One region of the Exiguobacterium sp. K1 genome, then DNA from elsewhere that is predicted to be linked to it. Evidence: riboswitches for the same ligand, from Rfam matches in the RefSeq annotation. Region 1 holds a riboswitch; each other region holds the start of a gene.
What was found. A riboswitch is a leader RNA that binds a small molecule or an ion and turns the genes downstream of it on or off. The one in region 1 is predicted to bind thiamine pyrophosphate.
Positions count from the first base shown of each region.

Region 2: another riboswitch for thiamine pyrophosphate. It lies ahead of N7U64_RS03675 (ECF transporter S component); the one in region 1 lies ahead of thiD (bifunctional hydroxymethylpyrimidine kinase/phosphomethylpyrimidine kinase).
Region 3: another riboswitch for thiamine pyrophosphate. It lies ahead of thiT (energy-coupled thiamine transporter ThiT); the one in region 1 lies ahead of thiD (bifunctional hydroxymethylpyrimidine kinase/phosphomethylpyrimidine kinase).

Region 1 covers NZ_JAOTIT010000005.1:101,216-109,221, forward strand. Annotated here, with positions in the region: gene N7U64_RS11545 (murein hydrolase activator EnvC family protein) at 1-396, shown strand, start outside; gene N7U64_RS11550 (murein hydrolase activator EnvC family protein) at 606-1,883, shown strand; TPP riboswitch at 1,944-2,054, shown strand; gene thiD (bifunctional hydroxymethylpyrimidine kinase/phosphomethylpyrimidine kinase) at 2,172-2,981, shown strand; gene thiM (hydroxyethylthiazole kinase) at 2,962-3,732, shown strand; gene thiE (thiamine phosphate synthase) at 3,722-4,360, shown strand; gene N7U64_RS11570 (hypothetical protein) at 4,375-4,818, shown strand; gene N7U64_RS11575 (metalloregulator ArsR/SmtB family transcription factor) at 4,979-5,344, shown strand; gene N7U64_RS11580 (hypothetical protein) at 5,380-6,024, opposite strand; gene N7U64_RS11585 (YitT family protein) at 6,188-7,057, opposite strand; gene N7U64_RS11590 (hypothetical protein) at 7,197-7,805, shown strand; gene N7U64_RS11595 (formate/nitrite transporter family protein) at 7,989-8,006, shown strand, end outside.
Region 2 covers NZ_JAOTIT010000001.1:734,156-742,161, forward strand. Annotated here, with positions in the region: gene N7U64_RS03665 (DEAD/DEAH box helicase) at 1-1,001, shown strand, start outside; gene N7U64_RS03670 (50S ribosomal protein L25/general stress protein Ctc) at 1,353-2,030, shown strand; TPP riboswitch at 2,122-2,220, shown strand; gene N7U64_RS03675 (ECF transporter S component) at 2,326-2,901, shown strand; gene N7U64_RS03680 (energy-coupling factor transporter ATPase) at 2,901-4,460, shown strand; gene N7U64_RS03685 (energy-coupling factor transporter transmembrane component T) at 4,426-5,151, shown strand; gene N7U64_RS03690 (FAD-dependent oxidoreductase) at 5,232-6,272, shown strand; gene N7U64_RS03695 (hypothetical protein) at 6,643-7,659, shown strand; gene N7U64_RS03700 (alpha/beta hydrolase) at 7,800-8,006, opposite strand, start outside.
Region 3 covers NZ_JAOTIT010000001.1:402,378-410,383, forward strand. Annotated here, with positions in the region: gene rsmB (16S rRNA (cytosine(967)-C(5))-methyltransferase RsmB) at 1-1,137, shown strand, start outside; gene N7U64_RS01975 (Stp1/IreP family PP2C-type Ser/Thr phosphatase) at 1,162-1,896, shown strand; gene pknB (Stk1 family PASTA domain-containing Ser/Thr kinase) at 1,899-3,824, shown strand; gene rsgA (ribosome small subunit-dependent GTPase A) at 3,862-4,767, shown strand; gene rpe (ribulose-phosphate 3-epimerase) at 4,769-5,425, shown strand; TPP riboswitch at 5,449-5,555, shown strand; gene thiT (energy-coupled thiamine transporter ThiT) at 5,619-6,179, shown strand; gene N7U64_RS02000 (thiamine diphosphokinase) at 6,179-6,787, shown strand; gene N7U64_RS02005 (amino acid permease) at 6,853-8,006, opposite strand, start outside.

The DNA of each region.
Region 1 (8,006 bases):
CCGACAAGTGGATCAATCACACAAGGATATGGTTCAGCAAGCGGTTCGAACGGTTATTCTTTCCACAATGGAATTGATTTCGGAGCGCCGGTCGGTACGCCGATTGTTGCAGCAGCAACAGGAACGGTTATCACTGCATCAAGTGGTGGTCCGTACGGTAATCATGTCATGATCGCACACCAATTAAATGGAAAAACATATACAACGGTTTACGCGCATATGAGTTCATTAAATGCACATGCTGGACAACGTGTCAGTCAAGGACAACAAATCGGTGCCCTTGGCAGCACAGGGAATTCAACAGGCCCGCACTTACACTTTGAAATTCATGTAGGTGGTTACAGCTACAGTGCTTCAGGACCGGCGAATTCTGTAAATCCAATGTCGATGTTATAATTACGGAAAAAGCGATTGCTATGGCAATCGCTTTTTTTTGTGTGTCTTGATCAAAATGAAAAATGTTATATTGCAAAAAAACGCTTTCACTTGAAACATAAATGAAATTTTACTGAAACTATTACGATGCTATAATCAATCTCAGACATAAATACTTTGAATTAAATACTTTTCAAATAAGAAATCATACATAAGTGAGGAAATGAGACATGTTAAAAAAATTGTTGTCAACGGTATTGTTAGTAGTGTTGCTCGTATCAACTGCGCCGACTTCTGGTCATGCTGCAACGATTAAAGAAAAGAAATCTCAAAATGCGACAGAACAGCGTCGATTGGAAAAAGCCATTAAAAAGCAAGAAGCCAAAATATCGGTGGAACAACGCGAAATCAATAAAATTGATGCAGCGATTAATGAAAATATTTTCCGGATTTCCGAAAAAAATAAGCAGATTAAACAACTAAACCTTCAGATTGAAGATCTGGAAGCGGAAATCGTCCGCTATGAAATCATGCTCACACGTCAAGAAGAGTTGCTCGGAGACCGGTTACGTGTACTTCAAGAAAACGACGGTAATTCGATCAAATGGGAAGAAGTCATTTTTGGTTCGAAAGACCTGGGGGATTTATTCAGCCGTGTCATGGCCGGTAAAAAAATCGCCGAACAAGATGATAAAATGATTTCTGCTTATTTGGAAACACAGGAAAAGCTGGCGGAAATGAAAAAGAACCTCATCACTAAAAAACAAGAGCGTGTTCAAGAAAAAAAATCATTGCTCATTCAAAAGAAACAATTAAAACAACAGATGAAAGAACGGAGCGCAACCCTGAAAAAATTACGTAAAGGGAAGACGAAGTTTACGACAAAACTGTTGAGTGCCAAAGAATTACAGGCGACTTTAGAAGCTCAAGAAAGAGCGATTGCGGCAGCAAAAGCAGCAGCGAAAGCCGCTGCGGAAAAAGCGGCGGCTGAAAAGGCAGCAGCGGAAAAAGCAGCAAAAGAGGCGGCAAAATCAATGCCTAAATCAAGTGAATCAACGGTTGTTCCAACTCCTGTCAGCAGTGGACCGACCGGATCGGCGAAGTTTGTTCGTCCGGCTTCGGGTGGTATCTCACAAGGATTCGGACCGGCCAGTGGAGCGAACGGTTATACTTTCCATAACGGTGTCGATTTCAGCGGACCTGTCGGATCGCCAATTCGTGCGGCGGCTTCCGGAACGGTCATTACGGCCGGAAGCGGCGGACCTTACGGGAATCACGTCATGATTTCCCATTTCCTTGACGGTCAAGTGTATACAACGGTGTACGGTCATATGAATTCGTTATCGGTTTCAGCAGGTCAAACGGTCACTCAAGGTCAAACGATTGGTACTCTTGGGAGTACGGGTAATTCGACTGGACCGCATCTGCACTTTGAACTGCATATCGGTGGCTATCAATATAGTGCGTCAGGACCTGCCAACACGGTTAATCCACTTGGATACTTGTAAAAACGAGCTTCGGCTCGTTTTTTTGATGTTGCTGTGATACAGTGAAAAAGAATTTAAATTACGAGCAACTAGGGGAGCTGGAGGAGTCCGGCTGAGAGGAAAACCATTCTGTTTTCGACCCTGTCACCTGAACTGGATAATACCAGCGTAGGAAAGTTGAGATCGAAGACATGATTACTTTAACCGGTGAACCTGGTTATTCATGGCGTCGTCTGCTTTTTTACAGCGGACGGCGCTTTTTGTTGTCCGTTTTCTCCTTATTTGCTCAGGGGAAAGTGAGGAATTGGAATGAAACACGTATTAACGATCGCCGGATCCGACTCCGGTGGCGGAGCGGGAATTCAGGCGGATTTAAAAACATTTTCAGCACTCGGTGTATATGGCATGAGTGTCATCACGGCGATTACGGCACAAAATACATTGGGTGTTCAAGCGGTTGAAGACGTCTCTCCCAAGCTTGTGGAAGCGCAGTTAACCTCGATTTTTTCAGATATCCGTGTCGATGCCGTCAAGATTGGAATGGTTTCTAATCAGGAAACGATTCAAGTGATTTCCCGACAACTGGAAAAGTATCCTCTGCCGATTGTTCTTGATCCGGTCATGGTCGCAAAAGGTGGCCATGCTTTGTTACAACCGAATGCGGAACAGGCATTGCTCGAACAGCTGTTACCACTTGCGACCCTTGTGACACCGAATATTCCTGAAATCGAGCGGATGATCGGCGGAACCGTCCATTCACTTGCTGATATGAAGCAAGCAGCGGTCAAGCTGATTGAACGACAAACAGGAGCTGTGTTGCTCAAGGGCGGGCATTTGGAAGGGCAAGACGCCACTGATCTTTTATACACGGACGAACGGTATGTTGTCTTTGAACAAGAACGGATTGAGTCCCGTCATACGCACGGGACAGGCTGTACGTTGTCCGCTGCTATCGCTGCCAACCTGGCTCTTGGTCATTCACTGGAAGACAGCGTCCGTTATGCGAAACGTTATGTGACCGAAGCGATTCGTCACGGTTTTGCTCTTGGACACGGAATTGGACCGACACATCATTTTCATGAACTTTGGAGGGATACACATGCTACGACGCATCCATGATAAAAAACCATTAATTCATCATTTAACGAATACCGTCACGATCAATGATTGTGCTAATATGACACTTGCGCTTGGAGGATCTCCTGTCATGGCAGAGGACCTGCTCGAAGTCGAAGAGATGGTTGGTCTTTCAGACGCCGTCGTGATTAATACAGGAACCATCAATCCGGACATGCGCAAAGCACAGCTGCTAGCAGGGAAAACGGCTAACCGGCTGGGGAAACCGGTCATTTTGGATCCGGTGGGTGCGGGAGCCACGACATTAAGAACGGATTTTATGAAACAACTGATGGAGGAAATCACCTTTACGGTCATCAAAGGAAATGCTTCGGAAATTAAAACGTTGCTTGGACAGGTTGCTCGAACGAAAGGGGTCGATGTGGCGGAAGGAGAATCACTCGATCTTCAAAGTGTTCACGCCTTCGCTTCCCAGACGAAACAAGTCATCGTCGTCACCGGACCCGTTGATTTTGTGACAGATGGAGTCCGTCAACATCATTTGGACGTCGGAACAAAACGACTCGGCCAAGTGACGGGAACAGGATGTATGACCGCTTCCTTGATTGCGACTTTTTTGGGAGCAGGATACGATCATTTCGACGCAGCTGTATTTGGGACGTACGCCATGGGAAAAGCAGGGGAAACGGCCGGAAATCGTCCTGGTATCGGCAGTTTTCGGACCGGATTGTTTGACGCGGTCAGTCTGATGACAGAGGAAAGTTTGCCGGAGGTGCAGATGAATGGACAGTGAATACTTGATTTATGCAGTGACGGATAGACGTCTGCACCCGCATCTTCCCTTGGAGGATGCTGTCGAAGCAACGATTAAGGGCGGTGCAACGATTGTTCAATTACGGGAAAAAGAGATGTCGGGTAAGAATTTTCTCGAATCAGCCGTTGTACTGAAGGATCTGACTGCCCGTTATAATATTCCGTTGATTATCAATGACCGGATCGATATCGCTTTATTAGTCGAAGCGGGCCTGCATATCGGTCAAGATGATATTCCTTTAACGGAAGCACGTCGATTGTTACCGACGGCGACGATCGGTGTTTCCGTTTCAACGGTCGAACAGGCTGTGGCAGCAGAGCAGGACGGTGCAGATTATTTAGGAGTCGGGTCACTTTTTCCGACGGCGACGAAACAAGATGCGACATTCATGTCACGTGTGACATTAGAGCAAATCAGGAAAGCCGTTCGCATCCCGTTAGTAGGCATCGGTGGAATTAGCGAAACAAATGTATCGTTACTTGATTCTCTCGTAGATGGATATGCCGTGGTGTCCGCTTTGTTTGCCAATCCGGAAATTGAACGAACGACGAAAAAGTTTAAACAGACCGTCGAACAAGTGCGTCAGAGCGTTTCAGACAGGGTATAATCCTTCTAGAGGTGATGGTCGTGAAATGGCAGTCTGTTCGATTTCGAGGACGATGGATTCGATATAAAATCGAACCGCAAATCATTCGAGTCGAAAATCGCGGGAAATATCATTTAGGGGCAGCTCTATTTCCTTTCCCGAATCGTTATTCCTATCAACTGGCGGTCTTATTAAAGAATAAATACCAGCAACAGTATAAACGTTCCTTACTCATTCAAACGAGTTCCATCGCAACGGAAATCTGGGGACACACACATCTGGACATTTTTTACCGGATGCTGCTGCCGCTTCCGTTACCCCGTTTTTTACGGAAACGTTACCAGGAGCGTTTGAAAAGTACAGGTGTGATTGATATCGGTGTACGTGCCGTCGATTCCAATCGTATCGTATGGGATATCGGAAATTTTTTGGGCGGTTGGTTCTTTTATGCCGTCTCAAGACGAAACCGTGACAAATGAACAGGTCTGCTTTCCGTTTTGGATGAATGGGAAGCAGACCTGTTTTGTTTTTCGATGTTCAGTTACCGGATTTAAAGGAGTCAGTCGTTGGAGTCTTGGAGTGATTTCCTTGCAATTCATTTGAAACGATGGTGGAATTAAAGGGAAAGAGGTGATGACTGTGGATGCACCACGTTGTGAAACGATTGCGATTGATCAGGTACGTGCGCAAGAGATTGAGCAAGTCGTCGATACGATTCCGACGACAGATATCGGAAAGTTATTCAAAGTCCTGTCAGATGCCACGCGTCTGCGGATTGTTTACGCCTTAACGGTAGAAGAGGAACTTTGCGTCTGTGATGTCTCGGCTTCGGTAGATTGCTCGATTGCAACAGCTTCTCACCATCTCCGCACCTTGCTGAAACAAGGTTTGGTGAAATATAGAAAAGAAGGTAAGGTCGTCTACTACTCGTTGGACGATCACCATGTCTCATCGCTCGTCCATCTGGCCATGGAGCATGTAAACGAGGGGAAGGCGTCCTCATAAGTCTGCTCCATCACAAAAACAAACACGCATCGTTCTTACGGACGGTACGTGTTTGTTTTGTTTTCGAGAATTGGTTTGGGCCGGTGAAATAAAATAATGGTCGTTGCGATTAACAAAAAAGCTAAAATGGATAAGCTGAAGCACATCCGTTTATATTCTGCCGTCATTTCAGTAGTCAATTCCAGTTTTTGCTCCAGATCACGATATAATTTGTCTTTGATTTGCGACAGATCTTCAAGAATTGTTTGAGTCGTTTGAGTCGTTTGTTTCGCCAACTTTTTCGCACGTTGCGGATGATCTGTTTCGTAGACGGTAAACACCTCTTGAATCTCTTCTTCCCACGCATTGTTGCGTGACAATAAATCTTTTACTGCCCCGGGGGTCTGATTGGAGGAATTCAGTAATCGCCGTAAATCATGAACTTTAGAGGTGGAAAAATAGTATTGTTCGATGTAACGATCATCTTCGTATAATAGCAGTCCCCGAACAGCATTCGCCCGGTCGCGATTATGCTCTATCAGTTGGTCCACTTGTTTAATCATTGGAATGTCCTGTGTATGCATCTCTGCCGTCAGCTTCGAAATCGTACGATACCCGCTGAGAGCGTAGAGGAGGGGGATCGAGGCAAACAGGCTGACGACTAGAATAAGGATGATGCGGTGACGCCATAATTGATTCATACAATCCGTCCTTTTTTTTACAAAACGTAATGTCATTAGCTTAACCACTATTTCCCAAAAAGTGAAGGATTCTTCAGAAAAATGTGGAACATTTTCTTTGGATTTGCGTATTATACACAAAAAAACCGCTACAACGAGTGTAGCGGCGACAGAATTAAGGCTATTAAAAAGAATAGGAATGCTCTTTATAGTTACCGAAGACCGTGTGAATTTCAGAAAATGTAACAAAGGCATTTGATTCGACGGAGGAAACAATTTCCTGAAGCTTAAGAATTTCATTGTTCTGAACAACGACATAGACCATCTTTTTCGTTCGTTTCGAATATCCGCCGCGGGCATCGAGAATCGTTACACCGCGCCCAAGTTCTTTTGTAATGACATCATTGATTTCATCGGCTTTTTCACAAATGATGATACATTGTTTAGAAGCAGAGTAAAAACTGTATACTGTCTGAAGTGCTTTTGCTCGAACGAAACTCATGATTAAAGCATACATGACATGTTTTAAATCAAACACGAACCAGACAAGTACATAGATGACCAAATCCTGCATTAAAAAAATACGCGGAAGCGGCCAATTGTGGAAGCGGGCATAAAAAAACTTTCCAAGAATATCAAGACCGCCAGTCGAGGCGCCGCCAAAGAAGATTAAAGCCATTGCCAAACCGGAGACAAGTCCGGCAAAAATGGAAGCGACCAGTGGATCATTTAAAGATTCCGGAACGATTTGCGTCGGAATCCAGTCAATCAGGAATGATGAAGCCAAGACGATGAGACCGGATAAAAACATAAAACGTTTTCTCAAAAAACGAAATCCTAGTAAAAAAAGTGGAATATTCAAGACCAGTTGTGTCAAGCCGATTGGCGTGTGGAATAATTCCTGAACAATAAGTGTGATTCCCATGATTCCGCCGGATCCGATATCATTCGGCGATAAGAGAAGACTGATGTACAACGAGTACAGCAACGTCCCGATCAAGAGGAAACCGATTTTCTCTGTACGTTTTTTCTTTGCGGGCTGTTTAGTTTTCATGTTGATTGATGAGTAATCTCATGCTCCTCCTCCATAAAGTATCTGCCTGCAAGAGTACGCTGATATGAGGATTAATTCAACCCCTGTTTTGAAAAAAGAACAATCAAACCATCTGTTTTTCAGAAAGGAGACCATTTTTTTGAAAAAAATCATACTGGTCATTCTCTGCATTGGACTCGGATTATCGGCAGGATCATGGTTTGTTCTGAATTTACAGCAGCCACCGGAAGAAGAGCGTTTTAAGGATGGTCAGGTGATTGCGCGTCATGTCGGGATTTCGGTTTCCAATACGGCTGCGATTGAAGAGCTGGTTAAGCAGTTGCCATTTTCAGAAGCTTTGACTGCCGTATCGGTAGAGGGGACATCGGTGAAGATGACGTACGAACCAGCCGAAAAAGAGCAGGCGGACTGGACGGGTAGTAATGGAAAGACAGTCCGGTCTGCCGGTGCTTCTTTTCTCGAAAGCCGATTATCCAAGCTGATCATGCATCAGACATTAGCACTTTTTTTAAGTGTCTCTGATTTATCTGAACTTCAAATCCGTTACACCGACACATTTTCTGATGTCACGTTTGAGACGGATCGACAACGGATTGAAGATTATACACCGCGGGATATCGAGCGGGCCACTTCTTCCGCAACCAGATTTAACCGCGTCGTTGTCGAAGACTATGTACTGGTCGGATCCAGACGATCGGTATTCTTTAAAAAATTCGAGGATGCGCTTCAAATCCTTCCTTCAAACTAGTTGTATTCACCAAGAAAAGGCACTTTTCACAAACTTGACACAATGGTATCGTTTACATCCTCCTCTTTTAATAAAACGCTAAATAGTGTCTATTCATGACTTGAACATCTTATAAGATGGAAGTATGATAATAAATGAACAGACATTGTGAAGTGTTGAACAAAAGAAAGCGGGGTTTCTACAATGAATGAAGTAGAAGCA
Region 2 (8,006 bases), on a different contig from region 1:
ATGAGGCACAACATCTGAAGAATCCGGCGTCACAAACCGCTGTCCGCTTGCGCCGGATTCGGGCGAAACGTCGGTTTGCCTTGACCGGAACGCCGCTTGAAAACCGGACTGATGATCTCTGGTCGATTTTCCGAGTCATCTTCCCTTCTTTGCTGCCGGACTTACAGACGTTTCAAACGTGGTCGCATGACGAGATCAAACGATTCGTCCGTCCGTTTCTGATGCGGCGGACCAAAGATGAGGTGTTACAGGATTTGCCGAAGAAGCAGATCGTCCATCACTATACAGACCTTGGTCCGACGCAAAAGAAACTCTATGCCTCGTACCTTGCGAAACTGCAACTCGAAACGTTGCAGCACCTCGATGAAACGAAACGCGAGGACCGGATCAAGCTGCTCGCCGGTTTGACGCGTCTGCGGCAGATTTGCTGTGATCCGGCCTTGTTTGTCGACGGCTATACGGGTGAATCGACGAAACTTGAACGGTTGCTGTCGTTAATCGACGAAAAATTAGCCTCCGGACATCGGATCCTGATTTTTTCCCAATATACGAAGATGCTGGCCCGGATTCGGGAACGACTGGCAGCACAACAACGTGACCACTTTCTACTGACGGGTGAGACACCGATTGAGGACCGGGTCGCGCTGTGTGACCGGTTTAATGCCGGTGAAGTCGATCTCTTCCTGATTTCCTTGAAGGCCGGCGGGACCGGTCTGAATCTGGCGACGGCAGATACCGTCATTTTATACGACAGCTGGTGGAATCCGGCCGTCGAGCAGCAAGCGGCTGACCGGGCTCATCGATTGGGACAACAGTCGCCGGTCGAAGTGATCAAGCTGTTGATGACCGGGACGATCGAGGAAAAGATGGCGGAATTACAAGATCGCAAAGCAATGATGATTGATGCCGTCTTATCGGATCAGAAGCCGGATGTTTTAACGATTCGCGAACTCGTCCGTCTGCTCGATTCACCCTCCTTTGTCGATTCAGCAGGTGATTAATCACACAAATCAAAGGAAATCTTAAAAAAATGAAGGACCTTCAATCCGTTGTCTATCAACAGGTTTGAAGGTCTTTCGACAATCAAATTCAGAAAAAAAGGTTTTAAGTTTTGAAAGACAGGGGTATATCTACATTAGCACCGTACAACACGGTCGCTTTTCAATTATTGTTTCTCAATATCAGCGTAATGACCTGGGAGAGAAATGCTACTTACTCACTTCGTTTTTCATTTCTGATGAAATCCAATGAAACTAGCATTTAGCGCACGATTTTCTATATGGGACCCTGCTGTCCCACTCCTACATGCATTACCTTTTGAGGGCTATACCAAATTCAAGGGGGAAATGAACATGTCAGTAACATTAAAAGTAGAAGAACGCGAAGTACGCCCACGCTCACTTAGAAAGCAATTACGTCATGAAGGAAAAGCTCTTGGTGTCGTGTATGGCTACAAAGTGGAAAGCACACCGATTTCATTCGATGAAAAAGCATTGGTCAAAGTTATCCGTGATCACGGTGAAAACGTCTTGGTCGCTCTTCAAATCGGCGGCAAGAAAGTCAACACATTGATCAACAAGCTTGATATGGATATCTTTACACCAACGATTAAACACGTTGAATTCATCGCGGTTAAAATGGATGAAGAAACAGAAGTGGAAACGGATATCGTCCTCGTCGGCGAAGCAGCCGGTGCAAAACTTGGCGGATTCCTTTCACAAACACTCTTTAAAGTAACAGTTGCCGCAACACCAGATAAATTACCGGAACGCATCGAAGTGGATGTAACGGATCTTGCAATCGGTGATTCCATCACAGTAGCGGACCTTCCGGAAGAAAAAGATTTCCGTGTCGTCACAGAAGGTGATATTCAAGTCGCAGCAGTCGTTGAATCAACACTCGAAGCTGAACTTGAAGAAATCGAAGAAGCAGAAGCTGAAGCACAAGCAGCGGATGCAGATTCATCAACAGATGATTCAGAAGAAACATCTGAAGAGCAAGCTGAAGAAAACAAAGAAGACAAAGAATAATCTTTTCTCCCCTCCCCTCGCGGAGGGGTTTTTTAATGGGGATTGACAAGTCGGAGCGTCAGACGTACAGTGAAAGCTGTACACCACAATACACATCCACTAGGGGAGCCATTTGGCTGAGACGATTCACTTCGGACCCTTTGAACCTGATCTAGTTCATACTAGCGTAGGAAAGTGGAGCGGACCCATTCGTGCCCTTTTTCTGTCCCCGGACAGTTGACGCGACCGCTCTCTTTTCTAGAGGGCGGTCTTTTTGTGCTTTCTTCGTGGATGTACATTTAAAGGAGAACTGATTATGAACAGTTGGAAAATGAAAGAAATTATCGTCATGATGATGCTCGCAGTCGCATGCGGCGTTCTCTACTTAGGCTGGTCAACGTTATGGTTGCCAATCTCTGCCATCTTCGGACCGGTCGGATCAAACTGGATGTTCGGCATCTGGGTTATTGCCAGTCCCCTCGTCGCCTACATCGTACAAAAACCGGGTGCGGCTTTGATTGCCGAAGTCGTCGCAGCAGCGGTCGAACTGTTTACCGGCAGTCACTTCGGTTTATCAGCTCTATTGATTGGCCTTGCGCAAGGCATTGGCGCTGAGGTTGCTTTTCTGTTATTCGGGTACCGGACATTCAATACCTTTACCTTGATGTTGTCTGGCGTATTTGCCGCAGTCGGCAGCATGATTTACAGTCTGATCGTCAATGGATTCGCCTACTATACGACGACCACTCTTCTGCTGACGTTTTCCCTACAGTTGGTCAGCGGTGCCCTGCTCGGCGGGTTACTCGCGAAAATCATCGTCGACGCACTCGTCAAGACGGGAACGCTGAACGGCTATGTCGTCGGACGACAGAAGAAACGGCGGGCTGCCTGATGTGGTGCCGAAATCTGACCGTCCGCTATCCGGATCAAGATTGCGCTGTCTTAAACGACCTGACCGTGTCGCTCCGGCAAGGAGAGACGACCTTATTGATTGGTCCGAGCGGTAGCGGAAAAACGACCTTCTTGCATGTCCTCGCCGGACTGATACCGGAAACCATTGAGGCGGAAGTCAGCGGCGAATGGCGCGCGGACGGAACCGTCGGCATGCTGTTTCAACAGCCGGACGATCAGTTTTGTATGCAGACGGTCGGAGCGGAAATCGCCTTCAGTCTTGAAAACCGGAGCATCCCCCGCGACGAAATGGAGGGACGGATCAGAACGGTTTTGAAACGGGTCGGACTCGATCTCGCCTTGACGGCACCGATTGCCGAGCTGTCCGGCGGGATGAAACAACGGCTCGCTTTAGCCTGTGTACTGGCACTCGAACCGGACATCCTGTTACTCGATGAACCGACGGCACAACTCGATCCGTACGGTCGCCAAGTCATGATGGAGTTGATTGAAGAATTGCACCACGACCCGGAAGTAACACTCATTTTGATCGAACATCAACTGGAAGAGTGTGTGACGTTTGCTGACCGCGTGTTGGTCTTTCGGGAAGGACAGATGAGGCTTGACGGTTCCCCGCTTGATGTCTTCGAGGAGAAACGGGAGGACCTGACCCGACACGGTATCATGTGCCCACTGCTCTATCCCTATACACTCGAGACGATTCCACTGACGATCGCAACAGCACGGTTCCTGAATAACCCGCCGGTCGCAAGACGTCCGGTTGCAAACGAAACGACGCTTGATTTGACCGATGTGACGATCGCGCATGGCAAACGGGTGATTCTCGACCAGATTTCGCTGACCGCGTCCGCCGGAGAATGGATCATGCTCGTCGGGCGCAACGGTGCCGGTAAAAGCACCCTGCTTGAAACGATGGCAAAACTGTTGCCGGCGCAAAGCGGGACGATCAAGCTGTTTCAGACACCTTTGAAAAAATGGCGGGACCGGACGTTTTACCGGCAGGTCGGTTTCGTGTTTCAGCAACCGGAGTTTCAATTTCTGAAACAGACGGTCGCCGATGAACTGGCCATCAGCTCTCCGTCACCGGCACGAAGTCAAGTAGCTGACGCTCTGCAACACTACCGTTTGGCGGATGTCGCCGCTCAGTCCCCGCTTGCACTCAGTCTCGGGCAAAAAAGACGCCTAAGTGTCGCGACGATGTTGCTGGAACGAAAAGCTGTCCTGTTACTCGATGAACCGACCTTCGGACAAGATGCTGAGACGACGGCTCAGATTCTCGATGTGTTACACCAAGCCCGGGAAGCGGGAACTACGCTGATCATGGTGACGCACGATATGGAGCTGGTCCACCGTTACGCTGACCGTGTTGTCGTCATTGGCGAGAAGCACATTCAGTTTGACGGGGCACCGGATGAATTGTTCCGGAACGAATCGTTGCTTGAACATAACCAGTTGCTCCGTCCGCTATCGGTACGCTATCAGCAACGCGAGGAGGTGCATCACCATGCAGGAAAACGATTCACTGCTCGCGCGCGTTAATCCGGCCGTTAAGCTTGGAACACTGGTGTATGTCATGCTGGTGCTGATTTCGACGTCACGTCTGTCGGTGACATTCGCCTTGCTTCTATTTGCAGCCGTCGGTGTAGCCTGTTCCGGTTGGCGGCTGTCGATACTGTTGCTACGGCTCATCCCTTACAGTCTGTTATTTCTGCTGACATTTTGGATGATGGCGGCATTCGGTAAAGGAGAGACGGAATTGTGGACATTCGGCTGGTTCCGGATCACGGAAGAGAGTCTTGCTCACGCTTGGCTCGTCGCAACGCGGATGTTTGCTTTTGTCCTGTTGAGTATAACGTTCGTCGCAACGACCGACCCGACCCGGTTCGTCATGAGTCTGATTCATCAATGCCGGCTGCCGGTCCGTCTGGCTTACGGATTTTTAGCCGGACTTCGCTTCATTCCGATTTTCCGTCAGGCGATCCGGACCATCCGTCAGGCACGCCGAATCCGGCAACAACGGTCGATTTGGCCGTGGCAGACATTTTTTGCAATCAGCCTGCCGTTGTTTACGACGAGTATCATCCGCTCGGAAAGGATTGCGATTGCGATGGAAGCCCGTCAGTTTCGGGTCGATCGGACCTATTATATCCGACCGGTCGTGACAAGATGGGATCTTGTCTTCCTGTTGATGACCGTCACGCTCGCAACATCACTTCGTCTGTTCCTCTGAAGAGGAACGATTACGCTACTCCGCATAAGGGAATAATAGTCTCAGTGACAGCGAATTTTTAAAAAGAGTAGGTGAAAGGCGTGAAGCGAATCGTTTTAGTCGGCGCAGGTCATGCGCATTTAGAATGCATCAAACAAGGGAGTCATCCGGAAATCGACTGGATTGTCGTCACCCCCTCCCGTTATCAGTATTATTCCGGCATGTTCTCCGGATTAGCAGACGGCACCTATACACTCGACGAAACCCGCATCGATGTCAAAGCATTATGTGAACGGCACGGTAAGACATGGATTGAGGACCGGGTCATGCGGATCGATGCCGCGGGCAAACAGGTCATTTGTCAGTCCGGACGGGTCGTCCCATATGATATCGTGTCCTGCAACATCGGTTCGAGCGACTGGGAAGCAAGCAACCCGATCCATGTCACGATCAAACCGAACTATCGCGTGGAGCAAGCGTTAGAGACGTTCCGGAGTGCCGACTCCCCTGTCATCGTCGGCAGTGGTGCGGCTGCAGTCGAGATGGCCGCGTCCTTTCAGTCAAACGGTACACCGGTCACCCTGATTCATGAAGAACCGTTGCTCAGTGGTCATCCGGCAGGTCCGGAACTGGCCGCGCGTCTCGATCAGCTCGGTGTCATCCGAATCGTGGACCGGTTCGAAACGCTGGACGGCCAAACAGCGCGCTTGCGGTCCGGGCGTTCTCTTGAGACGGACGCCGTCTTATTTTTAGGCGGCGCCAGTGCAACCGAACTGTTTAGGTCATCCGGCTTGTACTGTGATGCGCGCGGATTTTTACTGGTGCACGAGACACTGCAGTCGCTTGAGGATCCGTCGATCTTTGCCGTCGGGGACTGTGCGACTCTGGCCGCTTATCCGGAAACACCGAAGAATGGGGTGACGGCGGTGCGCCAGGCGCCACTGTTGCTTCAGAATCTGATCCGGTTCGCGAACGACGAACCGTTACGGACGTTTCGACCGCAACGGTATTATTTGACGCTGCTTGCACTCGGTCATCGCCAGGCCACCTTGCTGTACGGCCGATTTTACCGAACCAACCGGCTCAGCTGGTACTTCAAACAATGGATCGACCGACGATTCATTAAGAAATATACGGTCTGAATCAACAGGCAGAAAGGTGAATCGCTCATCTTTTCTGCCTGTTTTTCGTTTAGGGAATATGTTTAAAAAAAGGAAGATGATCTCGTGAACATGGTAATATAATGGATAATTCATTAAAGGAGGAATTATCATCAAGAATAATGTACGGATTCTCGCGCTTCTATCCAGCATCGTGTTAACCGGCTGCGGGCAAGAACGTTTGCTGGATCTTCAGCCTGTCCCTTCCAATTGGTCCGCCTATTCCTTTGTTTCCGACGAATACTCGGATCAGGAAGTCCCCGTTGAACAAAAGAACCAAATGTTGCGGACCTGTATGCAGAACAAAACGGTGTCTCTTCCGAAATCATATCGGACATTAGAGACATTTGGCATGTTTTTTACGTTAAATAATCTGGGAATTGCGCCGTTTCCGACCGAGATTGTTTATTTGGCACAGGGCAATCAGATGTACCTGTCATGTCGCTCGCCGAAGACACAGGACTTGCGTGTCCATCCGGTGAAAGCGTCGGACCATCCGTGGGTCCGCTTGACGAAGGATTCGGATCATGTCGCCCTTCAAGCACCCGTCTCGATTCCGTTGACAGAAGAACAAATGGACCGACATGTATCCGTCAATCAGGAAATGAGCGTAGACAATGAATTTGCGATGGATTTGAAGCCGTACCATGCGTTTCAATTGCCGATTTCGGGACAGTTGTTGTTTGTCATGACAGAGTCCGGTCAAGAGCACATCATTCGAAACATTCCGCTGTCGTCCCTTCACCAGCAAGGCGAGTTTTATTTGGTGAGCCGCCGTCATATCGACGGATCAACGTCCCGCTCGTTGACTTTTTCACGTGACGGTTGGGACATGACGGATCGACAAATCATGACAGCCGACAAATCGACCCGGATCAAAACGAAGCAACTTTCCTTGCCGAAAACATTACCGATCAATCAAACCGTTCCCTTTGTGACCCTTCAAGTCGTAAAAAAAGAACGGGTAGTGGAAGAAAAGACGCTGTCCGTTCGTTATCGGCCGCTTTACCGTCCGGTCAAGGAATACCAACTCGAAGATGAGCCGCACGGAATCACGGCTTACTTCCATCCGACGATGAAATCGTTTGAACAGGCGAAATTAAGTGAGATGGTCATTCTGCCGGAGCGGCTTTCCCGGGCGATGACGGAAGAGTTAAAGGCGGTGACGTTGGAAGATCCGCGAGGTACACGCACACCATTTTCTTATATGACATTGCTTGAATACGGCAACACGCAAACGTTTAACGTGTATCTGAAAAAACGTGCGAATAAGACGGACCTTTATTTGCAGGATCAACGGACGAAAAAAAGTGCCCGATTGTCAGGTGAGTTGGCACGCCAAGTCAGCGAACAATTAGAAGCACCGTAATTCGGAACAGTTCCAGACGTTATCCTTTCCGAGATCTGATAGTTTCATTCAAAAAGACGCAAACTCAAAAAGAGATCAGGATGACAGATTTGGAATCTGCCACCCTGATCTTCGTAGAAACAGACTTTTATGACCGATGATCAGACCGTTTGACCTGATTTTAAATACGCAACCAGTGTTTCCGTGAACTTCTCGCGTTCGTCGAGGAACATCCCGTGTCCGCTCTCTTCAAAGACTTCAAGACGTGAACCGTTGATGTTTTCATGCATGACTTCAGCAAACTCGAACGGACAGACTTGATCTTTTTTACCGTGCATGATGAGTGTATCGACCGAAATCTTCGGCAG
Region 3 (8,006 bases), on a different contig from region 1:
AAGTTGGACCCTTTCATGCGTCCGCTATTACGGATGAGTGTTTACCAACTGTTTTATCTCGACCGGATTCCGGATCATGCGGTCATCAACGAAGCAGTCGAGATTGCCAAGACACGCGGGAAACCGCACATCGCCAAGGTCGTCAACGGTGTGCTGCGGAACGTGCTTCGACAAGGGAAACCTGAGTTCTCGGCGATTCCTTCGACGGTTGACCGGATCAGCATCGAAACGAGTCATCCGGTCTGGCTGGTCAAGCGATGGCTGGAACTGTTTGGAGAAGAAGAGACATGGAAGATGTGCCGACTGAATAATGAACCGGCACCCGTCACCGTCCGTGTCAACCGGACCCGGACAGACCGAAAAGAAGCAATCGTATTGCTGGAAGAACAAGGGGTCATTGCAAAACCGGCTCATGCGGCACCAGACGGACTGGAAATCATCAGTGGCAGTGTGCAACAGACGGATCTGTTGGAACGTGGTTACTTGTCGCTCCAAGATGAAAGTTCGATGTTGGTCGCTGTCGCTCTAGGTGCACGACCGGCGGATCATGTCTTGGACAGTTGCGCGGCACCGGGCGGAAAAGCGATGCATATCGCGGAAGGTTTGGCGACGGGATCATTAGTCGCACTGGATCTTCATCCGCATAAAGTAAAATTATTAGAAAAGCAGGCAACTCGTCTTGGACTGCACAATGTGCAGGCGGAGGCACTGGATGCCCGTCAGGCAGGCACACGTTTTGAAGCGGCATCATTTGACCGGATATTGGTCGATGCACCATGTTCCGGACTCGGTGTCATTCGCCGGAAACCCGATATCAAGTGGACGAAACGTCCCGAAGATTTAACGCAATTGCCGGTCATTCAGCGGCAAATTCTTGAAGCTGTCCTTCCGCTCGTCAAACCGGACGGAACTTTCGTCTATTCGACTTGTACGATGGATCCGCTTGAAAATGAACAGCAAACCGAGTTCATCCTCAGCCAAGGATTTGTTTTTGACGAGACGTTCAAAACACGGATGCCGGAAGCTGTTCAATCATTGATTGGTGAACGGGCTGAATTAAAATTACTCCCGACATCGCTTGGTACAGATGGTTTTTATATCGCTGCGTTCAAAAAAATGAATGAACCAACGGGATAATCAAAAACGAAGAGGAGGACGGGTATGGAGTTAGCTTATTTGACGACGACTGGAAAGGTCCGTTCAAAAAATGAGGATACGGTTTTATTGGTAGGCGATGCCACACAAGGATTGGCCGTCGTCGCTGACGGTATGGGGGGGCACGCGGCCGGTGAAACGGCGAGTGCCATCGTCAAGCAGACTTTTGCCGAAGCATACGCAGACATGCCAAGCCGACCGATGGAGTTATCTTCCTGGATCGAGCGGTTAGTGAAAGAAGCCAATACGCAGATTCTACGTTTTTCTCAAGTCGAAAATTTATCGATTGTCGGCACGACGATGGCCTGTGTCTGTTGGTCGGATGAATTACTGGTGATCGGTCACGTTGGCGACAGCCGCGTGTATGCACTGGAAGCAGGACACCTGAAACAACTGACGGATGATCATTCCTATGTCAACATGCTCAAACAGTTGGGGGAATTATCGGAAGCAGAGCTTGAAAATCATCCCCGTCGTAATGTCATTACACGATCCGTCGGTTCGAACGAATCCGTTGATGTCGACATTCAAGTCCGGGATGCACCGGACTATGATATCGTGTTAGTGTGCAGCGACGGTTTATCGGATGAAGTTCCCCATGAAGTCATCGAGCGGTTGCTTCAAGAAGATGAACCGCTCGATACGATTGTCGAACGTCTCGTATCAGAGGCGAATGACCGGGGAGGCGCAGACAACATCACGATTGCTGCAATCCGTTTTAAAGAAAGAGAGAGGATCTGAATATGCGTTACGGAGATCGATTGAACGACCGCTACCGCATAGAACGGTTAGTTGGAAATGGCGGAATGGCAAACGTTTATCAGGCATATGATGAAATCTTGAATCGAACTGTCGCAATCAAAATTTTACGTACCGAGTTTTCGCATGATGAACAATTCATCCGCCGGTTTGAACGAGAGGCACATGCTGCGACGAGTTTAAATCATCCCAACATCGTCGCGGTCTATGATGTAGGAGAAGAAGAAGCGATTTATTATATCGTGATGGAATATATCGATGGCATGACACTGAAAACGTATTGTGAGGGGCGGGCACTGCCGGTCACAAAAGCGATTGACATCATCAGTCAAATTTGTGATGCGATTGATCATGCCCATGCCCACCGGATCATCCACCGGGACATTAAACCGCAAAATATGTTGATTCGTGAGGACGGAACCGTCAAGGTGACGGATTTCGGAATTGCGGTCGCGATGTCGAATGCGACCCTTACCCATACGATGTCAGTACTCGGATCCGTTCATTATTTTTCGCCGGAACAGGCGAAAGGAAAATTTGCGGATGAAAAATCAGATATTTATTCTCTTGGAGCAGTGTTATATGAACTCGTGACGGGACAGGTTCCGTTTGAAGGCGATTCACCGGTGGCGGTTGCTCTGAAGCATCTGCAAGATACCGCTCGCCGTCCGACCGCATTGAATCCGGCCGTACCGCAAGCTTTAGAAAATTGCATCATGCAGGCGCTCTCTAAAGCACCGCACGACCGGCAACAAACGGTCGCTGCCTTTAAAGAAGATATGGTGACGGCGATGTCAGCCGAACGGGCGAACGAAGGAATTCGCGGTGACGATTTGATGGAAAAAACGATGGTGCTCAGTCCCGTATCGTTGCCATCAGAAGCACTCGAACAAACCGCACCGGTTCCGAAAGTCGCGACCGTTCTGCCTAAACCCGAGAAAAAAAAGAAACGCGCATGGTGGATCATTTTATTATTGGTAGTCCTAATCGGTGGAGCTGCCACGACTTTTGCCATGTGGCCAGACCCAACTGTCGTCGTTCCGGATGTAACAGGCAAGGACGCCGACGAGGCGGAAACGAAGCTTGAAAAAATGGGGTTCATTGTGGAATCGACTGAACGCTCAAGTGATACGGTCGAAGAAGGGGCCGTCATCAGTCAGTCTCCTCGCGAACAAGCGACCGTCAAAAAAGGATCGACGGTGGATTTGATTGTCTCGACTGGGAGTGATCCGGTCGAAGTACCGGATGTTTCGGATGAAACAGAGAAAAAAGCAATCGCCATCTTGAAGGACAGCGGGTTTGAAAAAGTCGACGTTGAACGGGAAGAATCCGAAGACATCAAACGCGGGAACGTCATCCGACAGTCGATTTCAGCAGGAACGGAAGTCATTGCGAAGGAACAGATGATCACCATCACGGTCTCAAATGGATCGCCGGCGTTTATCCTGAAAGACTTGACGGACTTATCGAGTACAGAAGCGAAAGCCTACCTCGATGAGATGGGACTCGACGGCACTTTTGAGCAAGAGTTTTCGAGCGACGTCGCTCTTGATCAAGTCATTCGTCAATATCCGCAAGCCGGTGCGCAAGTCGAGCCGAATGATTCCGTCACGGTCTTTATTTCACGGGGAGAGGAAGAAAAAACCGTCACAGCGACGTTCCCTGAAAAAGTCGTATACGATGGCGTCAGTGAAGAAGACGAGCCCGCTCCACGTCAACTCGTCCGGATTGAGACGGAAGATGCCAAAGGGAAACGGACGGTCATCGAAGAATCGATCGATCAGGACGAAACGTTTGATGTTCCGTTAACGATTGATCCGGGAGAAGAAGGTAAGATCACCATCTATAAAGATGACGAAGTTTACCGGGCGAAGACGATTACGTACAATCAGGCAAAATCACAAGAATAATGAGCAGGAAGTTGATCCTGACAAAGGAGGGCATAGGATGGCAGAAAATCGAATTGAAGACAATCGGGAAGGAACGATCATTCGGCTTCAGGGTGGATTTTATGATGTCATGACACCTCAAGGCGAGATTCGTTCACGGGCACGCGGTAATTTCAGAAAACGGGGCATCAGCCCGGTCGTTGGGGATGAAGTTGTTCTACACATTGAAAGTGAGACCGGATATATCCTGGAAGTAAAGGACCGTCAAAACTTCCTCGTTCGCCCGCCGGTTGCCAACATTGATCAAGCGTTGTTGGTCGTTTCAGCAGCAGAACCTGATTTTTCTGCCCATCTTCTCGATCGGTTTTTGGTACTGATCGAAGCAAAAGAGATTCAACCGATCATTATCTTGACGAAGATGGACTTGCTGCAAGGAGAAGCCGAACAGCATGTATCCGAAGCGATTGCTGCCTACCGGACAATCGGCTACCAGGTCATCGAAACGTCAAGTGAGACCTTGACCGGAGTCGAATCCGTCCGTCCGTTGCTGAAAGATAAAACGAGTGTCCTGGCCGGACAGTCCGGTGTAGGAAAAAGTTCGTTGCTGAATGCTTTAGAACCTTCATTGGCACTGGAAACAAGTCATATCTCGAAGGCACTTGGACGCGGACGCCATACGACCCGCCACGTGACCCTGATGCCGCTCGGTGATGGATTAATTGCGGATACTCCGGGATTTTCGAATCTCGATTTTCCGCATGAAATGGAACTGGAAGAGTTACGTTGGTGTTTTCCTGAATTCGTTGCTTTACAGGATGATTGCAAATACCGCGGCTGCCTGCATCTGAATGAGCCCGGTTGTGCCGTTAAGCAGGCTGTCGAGGCACATGAAATCATGAGTTCGCGGTATACGAATTATGGTATGTTTGTAGAGGAAATCAAGAATCGGACACGGAGGTATTAACATGATTAAAATCGCCCCATCAATCTTATCAGCGGATTTTGCAAATTTAGAGCGGGATGTCAAAGCAGTAGAAGCGGCAGGGGCCGACTACATTCATTTTGATGTCATGGACGGTCAATTTGTTCCGAATATCTCATTCGGACTTCCTGTCTTAAGCAGTTTACGTCAAAAAACAGACATGATTTTGGATGTGCATTTAATGATTGACCGTCCGGAAAACTTTGTCGAAGCATTCGTTGAAGCAGGGGCTGATATCGTGACATTCCACGTCGAGGCAACGAATCACGTCCACCGTGTCCTGCAACAGATCAAAGCAGCCGGTGCGAAAGCGGGCGTCGTGCTCAATCCGCATACACCACTTTCGACGATTGAACACGTGCTGGAAGAAGTCGATATGGTGTTGTTGATGACGGTCAATCCAGGTTTCGGTGGTCAAGCCTTTATTCCGGGTGTCATGAAGAAATTAAGTCAACTGGCTGCGCTGAAAGCGGAACATGATCTATCGTTTGAGATTGAAATCGATGGCGGAGTCAATGCAGAGACGGCCAAATTATGTATCGAAAACGGTGCAAATGTTTTGGTCGCAGGTTCGGCGATTTATAATGCGCCGGATTATTCAGAAGCAATCACTAGTATTCGGAATGCCGCTCACGTATAATAAGAGCAGAATCAAAATTGAATGAAGACCGCAAGGGGTGTCGCGTCAAGCGGCTGAGAGAAGTGATTGGACTTTAACCCTTCGAACCTGTTCCGTTCAGACGGACGTAGGGATGTGGCGCACGCAGGCAGTACGGCGTTCGTCGTACTGTCTTTTTGCCGTCCTGCGATTTTATTTTTAGGAGGAAAAAAGGATGAAACGGCTACAAATGTTAATGGAAATTGCAATCTTTGCAAGTCTTGGTGTGGTGTTCGATTTATTGATCCCGTTTAAAATGCCTCAAGGAGGTTCCATCAGTTTGGCGATGTTACCGATTTTCGTCATGGCGTTTCGTCACGGCGTTGTCGGTGGGGTCGTGACGGGAGCACTCGTTGGAACAATCCAACTGATGTTCGCTCCACAAATTCTGACGGTCGTTCAGCCGTTACTCGATTATACGATTGCGTTCGGAGTCGTCGGACTGAGCGGACTGTTTGCCCGTCAAGTTAAAAAAGCAGCAGCAGCCGGGAAGAACGGCCGTTTGATGGCGATTGTATTAGGTGCGACATTGTTAGGTGCGGGCTTACGTTATGTCTGTCACGTCATCAGCGGAATCGTCTTCTTTGCTGAATATGCGGAAGGTCCGGTCGTTCCGTATTCCTTGATCTATAACGCGACGTATATGGTTCCGTCCTATCTGTTATGCGGTATTGTCGCAGGGCTCCTGTTTACGACGGCACCACGGCTTCTTCGTTATTCGGCACGAGGTGTCTGATGCGGGTCGTGATTGTAGCAGCCGGTCCGGCGGAAGACATTCCATCCTTACAACCGTTTATGGAGGAGAAGCCGGTTGTCATTGCTGTCGACGGCGGGGTCACCGTATTGGCGCAACAAGGTCTCGCTTTTGACTTGGCCATCGGTGACTTTGATTCGCTCGGATACAAACCGGAAGGGGCAATCATTCATCCGGCTGAAAAGGATGAGACCGATTTGGAACTGGCATTACGTTACGTCAGTCAACATTATGAAGCAACGGAAGTGCTGGTATTCGGTGCGACCGGCGGACGACTGGATATGACGCTTCAAAATGTCTATCTGTTAAAACAATTCCCGCTCGTCCGTTTGATGACGAAGCGGGAAGAGATCCGTTTCCTGCAACAGGGACAATATGACATCAAAGCAGACCAGTATCATTATCTGTCCTTCATTCCGCTCGTCCCGACGCGTTTGACGCTCCAAAGGGTCAAGTATCCGTTGACACAACACGATGTCCCGGTCGGCGGATCGTTGACCGTCAGCAATGAATGGACGAATCAGGGACCGGCAAAAGTGACGGTGCACACAGGTGAAGTTATCGCATTACGGAGTTTGTCGGACCATTGAAAAAGCGTGTTCGTTAGGATTGCCTAACGAACACGCTTTTTTAGGATTCTGTAGGTGGAGGCAGTTCAAGATTCTAACGTGGAACTGGCTGCCTGACGCTCGGTTTGAGCTGCAATATGTTTTCCTTTGACGAACAGATGGTAACAACCCCATGTCAAGAGGAAGAACGGAACACCGATATACAGCGCAATCCGTTGATCCGCCTGAAACGCCAAGCTGATCAATACGAGCATGTTCAGAGAAAACGAGATGATCGGCAAGACCGGGAAGAACGGTGTCTTGAATTTTAATTCACTGACAGCATGCCCGTTTTTGATGAATTGACGACGGAACGCAATCTGCGAAGCGGAAATTGAAATCCATCCGACTTGTGCACCGAGTCCTGCTAGTGACAACAACCAGATGAAGACGGTATCTTCCGCGAAAAAGGCGGTCAGAAGCGATAACATCGCAAACAGCATCGTAAAACATAACGCCCGCATCGGTACACCACGCGAGTTGACGATCGCAAGTTTTTTCGAAATCATGCCTTCTTGAGACATCGACCATAACATCCGGGTAGCAGCGTATAATCCCGAGTTCCCGACCGACAGTAAGGCAGTCAGAACGACGATGTTCATCAAATCGGCCGCGTACGGAATCCCGATCGCATCAAAGACCATGATGAACGGACTGCTGATACCGCCGGCTGTTTCATAAGGAATCAAGGCGCCGACGATTGTAATCGAAAGAACAAAAAAGATGAACGTCCGCCAAACCGTATTGCGGATCGCTTTCGGAATCGATTTTTCGGGATCGTTCGACTCTCCGGCCGCAACCCCGATCAGTTCCGTCCCCTGGAATGCGAAGTTGACGGCGATCATCGTCGTCAAGACTCCGAGCGCACCGTTCGGGAACAATCCGTTTGAAGTAAAGTTGGCGAATAAACTTTCCGGGCGTGCTGCCGTCATATCAATCCAGCCAAACCAAGCCGCTCCCCCGAGCGCGATGAAAAATAGAATGGCCAGGACTTTCAGGCTCGAGAACCAGAATTCAGCCTCCCCAAAGGCTTTGGCAGATACGGCGTTAAGTCCGAATAAAATGACGGTGAAGATGGCACACCAGATGACGATAGGGGTGTTCGGAAACCACCGATCCATCAGACTTCCGGCTGCCGTGATTTCAAGTGCCACCGTCACGGCCCATCCGAGCCAGTAAATCCAGCCGACGGCAAATCCGA